Linked DNA regions of Magnetospirillum sp. XM-1. The protein of the gene in region 1 interacts with the protein of each later gene in a pairwise test. Links are inferred from orthologs where the notes say so. Each region holds a gene or a part of one and is shown on either strand. Other genes may lie near its edges.

Region 1 (3,766 bases):
TCTCCGTCGACGAATTGCCCCTGCTGCTCGACCGCCTGGGCCGCCAGCTGGCCGCCCTGGAAGGCGGCGGCGACGGACTGGCCCGTCTGGCCCGCGAGGAGCAGGCGGCGCGCACCCGCTATCTGGAGCAGGCCCGGGCGCTCTCCAAGGCCCGCCTTGCCGCCGCCGCCCAGCTGGACAAGGCGGTGGCCGCCGAACTGCCGCCCCTGAAGCTGGACAAGGCCCGCTTCCAGACCCGCGTCACCCAGGTGGACGAGGCCCAGTGGGGGCCCATGGGCCTGGATCAGGTCGGCTTCGAGGTGGCGACCAATCCCGGCTCGGCCCCCGGCCCCTTGGGCAAGATCGCCTCGGGCGGCGAGCTGTCGCGCTTCATGCTGGCCCTGAAGGTGGTGCTGGCCCGCATCTCGTCCACGCCGACCATCGTCTTCGACGAGGTGGATTCCGGCATCGGCGGCGCCGTGGCGGCGGCCGTGGGCGAGCGCCTGGGCCGCCTGGCCGAGACCTTGCAAATTCTGGTGGTCACCCATTCTCCCCAGGTGGCGGCGCGCGGCGCCCACCACTACCGCGTGGCCAAGGCGGTCACCGGCGCCAAGACCACCACCGGCGTCGACCGCCTGTCGCCCGAGGCGCGGCGGGAAGAAGTCGCCCGCATGCTGTCGGGCGAAACCGTCACCGACCACGCCCGCGCCGCGGCCGACGCGTTGATGGGGTAAGATGATCCCCGTCCCCGCCCTCACCCCGTTCGAGGCCCGCATCGAGCATGCGGAGCTGGTCGAGAAGATCGCCCGCTGGGACGAGGCCTATCACGGCAAGGACGCGCCCGAGGTCACGGACGACGTCTATGACGGGGCCCGGCGGCGCCTGACCGAGATCGAGGAACGCTTCCCCGAACTGGCGGCCAAAAGCCCGCTTAAGGCCAAGGTCGGCGCCGCGCCGTCGGAAGGCTTCGGCACGCTGGTCCACTCGGTGCCCATGCTGAGCCTGGGCAATGCCTTCACGCCCGAGGACGTCGGCAAGTTCGACGCCCAGGTGCGCAATTTCCTTGGCCTGGGTGACGACGCCCCGCTCGCCTATGTGGCCGAACCCAAGATCGATGGCCTGTCCATCAACCTGCGCTACGAGAACGGCACGTTCGTCTCGGCGGCGACGCGGGGCGACGGGGCCGAGGGCGAAGACGTCACCCGCAACCTCGAGACCTTCCCCCAATCGCAATTGCCCCGCACCCTGGGCTCCGACGCGCCGGCGGTGATCGAGATCCGGGGCGAGGTGTTCATGACCAAGGCCGACTTCCTGGCCTTGAACCAGCGCCAGGAGGCGGCGGGGGAAAAGGTCTTCGCCAATCCCAGGAACGCCGCCGCCGGCTCGCTTCGCCAGTTGGACCCCAAGATCACCGCGTCCAGGCCGCTGTCGCTGTTCGCCTATGCCATGGGCGAGGCCTCCAGCCCGCCGGCGGCCAGCCACTGGCAATACCTGGAGCGCCTGAAGGCCTGGGGATTCTCTGTCAATCCGCTGACCCGCCGCTGCGACGGGGTGGCCGGATTGCTGGAGGCCTATCAGGACCTGGGCGACCGGCGCGCCGCGCTTCCCTACGACATCGACGGCATCGTCTACAAGGTGGACGATCTCGACCTGCAAAGGCGCCTGGGCTTCCGCGAGCGCACGCCCCGCTGGGCCATCGCCCATAAATTCCCCGCCGAGCAGGCCACCACCTTGCTGGAAGCCATCGACATCCAGGTGGGCCGCACCGGGGCGCTGACCCCGGTCGCCCGCCTGACGCCCGTCAATGTGGGCGGCGTGGTGGTCTCCAACGCCACGCTGCACAACGAGGACGAGATCGCCCGGAAGGACGTGCGCGTCGGCGACACGGTGATCGTGCAGCGCGCCGGCGACGTCATCCCGCAGATCGTCGGCGTGGTGGCCGACAAACCGCGCGGGCTTAGCCCCTTCGTCTATCCCGAAACCTGCCCGGTCTGCGGCTCCCACGCCGTGCGGCCCGAGGGCGAGGTGATCCGCCGCTGCACCGGCGGGCTGACCTGCCAGGCCCAGGCCAAGGAGCGCCTGAAGCACTTCGTGTCCAGGGGCGCCTTCGACATCGAGGGCCTGGGCGAGAAGAACATCGAATTCCTGTGGGAGAGGGGCTGGGTGCGCCAACCCGCCGACATCTTCCGCCTGGAGGCCCGCAACGGAGCCGAAACGCTGCAGAAGCTGGAGAATTTCGAGGGCTGGGGCAAACGCTCCACCGAAAAGCTGTTCGACTCCATCCGCACCCGCGCCCGCATGGGCCTGGAGCGCTTCATCTTCAGCTTAGGCATCCGCCAGATCGGCGAGGCCACGGCCAAGCGCCTGGCGCGGCATTACGGCAGCCTGGAATCCTGGCGCGCCGCCATGACCGAGGAGGCCAAGGACGAACTCATCAGCATCGAGGATATCGGCCCCTCGGTGGCCGGCGACCTGCTGGACTTCTTCAAGGAAGCGCACAACGTGGCGGCGGTGGACGATCTGGTCGCCGCCATGCGCGATCTCGGCGGCGACGTCGAGGACGCCAAGGTGATCGAAGCCTCCGCCTCGCCCGTGGCGGGCAAGGCGGTGGTGTTCACCGGCACCCTTCTCACCATGACCCGGCCCGAGGCCAAGGCCAGGGCCGAGGCCCTGGGCGCCAAGGTGGTGGGCAGCGTGTCCAAGAAGACCGATTACGTGGTGGTGGGCGCCGACGCCGGTTCCAAGGCCGCCGAGGCGGCCAAACTGGGCATCGCGACCCTGACCGAGGACGAGTGGCTGGCCCTGACGTCTAGCACGTAGAACTTAACGCCACAGAAGCCTCTTTTACCGCCGCCAACGCAAAAGGAATTACATCCCCACGCCCATCTTTTAATAACTTTGCCCCGATGGCACCTATATTGCCCTGGAGGGTCCGTCCCATCTCCAACGCAACCTCTTCGTACCCTTTGATCCTATTTTCCATCTTTTCCGAAGCTGCGATGTATGCGTAGAGAACAAAGCAATTCACAATACTGCGAACGATCCACTGGACAGCCCCACTACCACGATAAACACTATACAGCCTAGAAAGACGAGAAGAGACATCATTCCCATAAATCAATCTGTTTGAAAATTTTCTAGGCATGGCAACCTGATAACAGACAAGCTCAAGGTACCCCATTTGATACATTACCGAATTAGCCAAAAATTTTCCCTTCGGCTCTATCTCATACGTTAGCAAATCAGGCTCGATGCCATGAGCAGATAGCGACTCAGATAGCGCAAGTATAATTAATAATACCTTAAGCTCATTTTGAGCAATAATATATCCAAAATCAGCCGCAAGCCTTGAATGTATTTCATGAAACGAAAGCCCCGCACCAGGCGATGCATATCGATCTACTATCTGCAATACCCTTAATTTTGTTAGAACACCCACACTTGTCGAACCAGATGTCCTGAATGTATATTCAAAAATATTATCAAAAAATGGAGACGGATTCGTATCATATTTCAGCTTTGCCTCACCATTTTCCGCAACTCCACCGGCTATATAGTTCTTAAAATACAACCTCTCACCGGATGCCAGTATTTCTATTAATCTCCACGCCTTGTGCTCAAGGAAAGAATCAACCGCACCGCTTATTGCCAGCAATGTTATCTGAAGATCTTCAACACCTTTATTAAAAGAGCTCGCAAGAGGCATAACGTTACCATCAACAGAATGATCAATTATTCTATTGAGAACTATCCGCACAAAGGCCAGTAAGGCCCTCATATTATTGTT
Region 2 (3,573 bases), 650 kb from region 1 along the record:
TCATGCCGATCACCACGGCGGATGCCTTCGGCGGCACCATCATCACCGACTGGTACCAGCTGCCCGAGACGCCGAGCGAGCGCTATAAGGTCAACGTCTTCATCCTCGACCGGACGCTGCGCGCCGATGGCGTCAAGGTGTCGCTGTTCAAGCAGGTGCGCGACGGGTCGGGCAGCTGGGTCGATGTGCGCGTCGATCCCAAGATGGTCGTCGACCTGGAGAACTCGATCCTGACCCGGGCCAGGCAGCTGAGGGTCGTGTCGAGCGAACCGACGCAATAAGCAAGAGATGCGGGCGGCCCTCGAGCGCCGCCCGATCCTTAATCTTCCCAACCAAGAGCAATGGACAAGCCCATGTCGCGCCCGGAAGGCATCAGCGGCGACCGCTACAACGTCAAGGAAACCGAAGCCCGCTGGCAGAAGGCCTGGGAGGAGAAGCGCTGCTTCGAGGCTGAGATTGCGCCGGGCAAGCCTAAATATTACGTGCTGGAGATGTTCCCCTATCCGTCGGGGCGCATCCACATGGGCCATGTGCGCAACTACACCCTGGGCGACGTGGTGGCGCGTTACAAGCGGGCCCGGGGTTTCAACGTGCTGCACCCCATGGGCTGGGACGCCTTCGGCCTGCCGGCCGAGAACGCCGCCATCTCGAACAACGTCCATCCCGCCAAGTGGACGCGGGAAAACATCGCCGCCATGCGCGAGCAGCTGAAGTCCATGGGCCTGTCCTACGACTGGCGCCGCGAGGTGGCCACCTGCGAGCCCGAATACTACCGCCATGAACAGAAGATGTTCCTGGACTTCCTCAAGGCCGGCCTGGTCTACCGCAAGGAATCCTGGGTCAACTGGGATCCGGTGGAGAACACCGTGCTGGCCAACGAGCAGGTGATCGACGGGCGCGGCTGGCGTTCGGGCGCCCTGGTGGAAAAGCGCCTGCTGTCCCAGTGGTTCCTGAAGATCACCCATTACGCCCAGGATCTGCTCGATAGCCTGACGACGCTGGAGCGCTGGCCCGAGCGGGTGCGCCTGATGCAGGAGAACTGGATCGGCCGCTCCGAGGGCGCCCGGCTGATGTTCGACCTGGCCGGTCGTTCCGATCGACTGGAGATCTTCACCACCCGTCCCGACACCCTGTTCGGCGCCAAGTTCGTCGCCATCGCCGCCAACCATCCCCTGGCGGCCGAGCTGGCGGCGGGCAATCCGGCGCTGGCGGACTTCGTGGCCGAATGCAACCGCATGGGCACTTCGGAAGCGGCCATCGAGACCGCCGAGAAGAAGGGCTTCGACACCGGCCTCAAGGCCGTGCATCCCTTCGATTCCAGCTGGACGCTGCCCATCTACGTGGCCAATTTCGTGCTGATGGATTACGGCTCGGGCGCCATCTTCGGCTGTCCCGCCCACGACCAGCGTGACCTGGACTTCGCCAACAAGTACGGCCTGGGCTGGACCCAGGTGGTTGAGCCCGCCTCGGAGAAGGAGGCGGTTCTCGCCGCCATCGCCAAGGGCGAGGCCTATACCGGCGACGGCAAGGCCATCAATTCGAAGTTCCTGGACGGCTTGGCCGTGGACGAGGCCAAGGCCGAGGCCATCCGCCGCATCGAGGAAATGGGACGCGGCGAGCGCACCATCAATTACCGCCTCAGGGATTGGGGCGTGTCGCGCCAGCGCTATTGGGGCTGCCCCATTCCGGTGATCCATTGCGAGGCCTGCGGCACCGTGCCGGTTCCGGCCGAGCAGCTGCCCGTGGTGCTGCCCGAGGACGTCAGCTTCGACAAGCCGGGCAATCCGCTCGACCACCATTCCACCTGGAAGAACGTGGACTGCCCCTGCTGCGGCAAGCCGGCGCGGCGCGAGACCGACACCTTCGACACCTTCTTCGAATCCAGCTGGTATTTCGCCCGTTACACCTCGCCTGACCGCGCGGACGTGGCCTTCGACCGGGAAGCGGCCGATTACTGGATGAGCGTCGACCAGTATATCGGCGGCATCGAGCATGCGGTGCTGCACCTGCTCTATTCCCGCTTCTTCACCCGCGCGCTCAAGGATTGCGGCTATCTCGGCGTCAAGGAGCCCTTCGCCGGCCTGCTGACCCAGGGCATGATCTGCCACGAGACCTACAAGTCCGAGGACGGCGCCTGGCTGTTCCCCACCGAGGTGGTTCCCGGTGCCGACGGCAAGCTGGTCCATGCCGAGACCGGGGCGCCGGTGACCGGCGGCCGTTCCGAGAAGATGAGCAAGTCCAAGAAGAACGTGGTGGACCCGGCCGGCATCATCGACGGCTACGGCGCCGACACGGCGCGGCTGTTCATGCTGTCGGACAGCCCGCCCGAACGTGACCTGGACTGGACCGAGGCCGGCGTCGACGGCGCCTGGCGCTACGTCAACCGACTGTGGCGCATGGTGGCGTCGGCCGAGCTGCCGCCGGTGGGCGCGCCCATGCCGGAGCTGTCGGGCGAGGTGGCCAAGATCCGCCGTCTGCTGCACAAGACCATCGCCCAGGTGGGCGATGATCTCGAACGCTTCCACTTCAACAAGGCCGTTGCCCGCATCCGCGAGATGACCAACGGCCTCGGAGAACTAACGGGGGGCGAGCTGCCCGCCGGCGATGCCGGGGCCGCCTGGGTGCTGCGCGAGGGTCTGGAGGCCACCGCCCGCCTGATCGGCCCCATGATGCCTCACTTGGCCGAGGAGATGTGGCAGGCTCTGAATGGTTCCGGCCTGCTGGCCGAGGCGGCCTGGCCGGTGGCCGATCCCGCCCTGCTGGTGGAGGACAGCGTCACCGTCGCGATTCAGGTCAACGGCAAGCTGCGCGCCACCATCGAGTTGCCCAAGGATGCCGACGCCGCCCTGGCGGAGCAGACGGCCCTTGCGCAACCCCAGGTGATTTCGGCAATGTCGGGGAAGCCCGCGCGCAAGGTCGTGGTCGTGCCCAATCGGATCGTCAATGTGGTGGTCTAGAGCGCTTCTTCTGTTCGCTGTTCTGGCGCTGGGCCCGACGGGCTGCGGCTTCAAGCCCATGTACGGCACGCCGTCGGGTGCCGCCGCCGGCGTGGACGTGGATCTGGCCGCCATCCGCATCGAGCCCATCAAGGACCGCGTCGGCCAGCAGTTGCGCAACGCCCTGGTGCAACGCCTGTCGCCGCGCGGCGAGGCGGCGGATTACACCTACACGCTGACGGTCAGACTGACCGAATCGGTGAGCAATCTCGGCTTCCGCAAGGATACCTTCGCCACCGTCGCCAATCTCACCATGTCGGCCCAGGTTCAGCTGACCAAGGAAGCATCGACGATTCTCGGCGATTCGGTCAGCACCACCGTCTATTTCGACCATCTGGGGCCGCGTTATGCCAGCGTCGCCACCGAGCGCGACGCGGAAGAGCGGGCGCTTACCCAATTGGCCGACGATATCCGCAATCGTATCGCGGTGGCCATCCAGCGCTATCAGGCCAATCCCAATGCGGAGCGCTACAAACGGCGCACCATTTTCCGGGACTCCCAGGACGAGGTCCGCTGATGAAGCTCGCGGGATCGCGGGCCGAGGCGTTCCTCAAGGCGCCGGATCCTGCCATGCGCG

What was found. Proteins that work in one complex are often made in the same cells at the same time.
Region 2: the proteins of ligA (region 1) and leuS interact in binary tests that used the Escherichia coli proteins (3 or more experiments, as listed by UniProt). The link is inferred for Magnetospirillum sp. XM-1 from one-to-one orthologs.

What each region holds. Positions count from the first base shown.
Region 1 is NZ_LN997848.1:1,465,754-1,469,519, reverse strand. What follows is about bases 324-3,256. They hold ligA (NAD-dependent DNA ligase LigA), read left to right. Parts: upstream 324-714; coding sequence 715-2,799; downstream 2,800-3,256. Other genes in these bases: XM1_RS23885 (hypothetical protein), read right to left, coding at 2,789-3,256; recN (DNA repair protein RecN), read left to right, coding at 324-713. In the rest of the region: more of recN, read left to right, coding at 1-323; more of XM1_RS23885, read right to left, coding at 3,257-3,766. UniProt on the Escherichia coli protein: DNA ligase that catalyzes the formation of phosphodiester linkages between 5'-phosphoryl and 3'-hydroxyl groups in double-stranded DNA using NAD as a coenzyme and as the energy source for the reaction.
Region 2 is NZ_LN997848.1:820,649-824,221, forward strand. Bases 1-3,157 are described here. They hold leuS (leucine--tRNA ligase), read left to right. Parts: upstream 1-353; coding sequence 354-2,957; downstream 2,958-3,157. Other genes in these bases: XM1_RS04000 (DUF3576 domain-containing protein), read left to right, coding at 1-281; lptE (LPS assembly lipoprotein LptE), read left to right, coding at 2,944-3,157. Outside these bases: more of lptE, read left to right, coding at 3,158-3,513; holA (DNA polymerase III subunit delta), read left to right, coding at 3,513-3,573.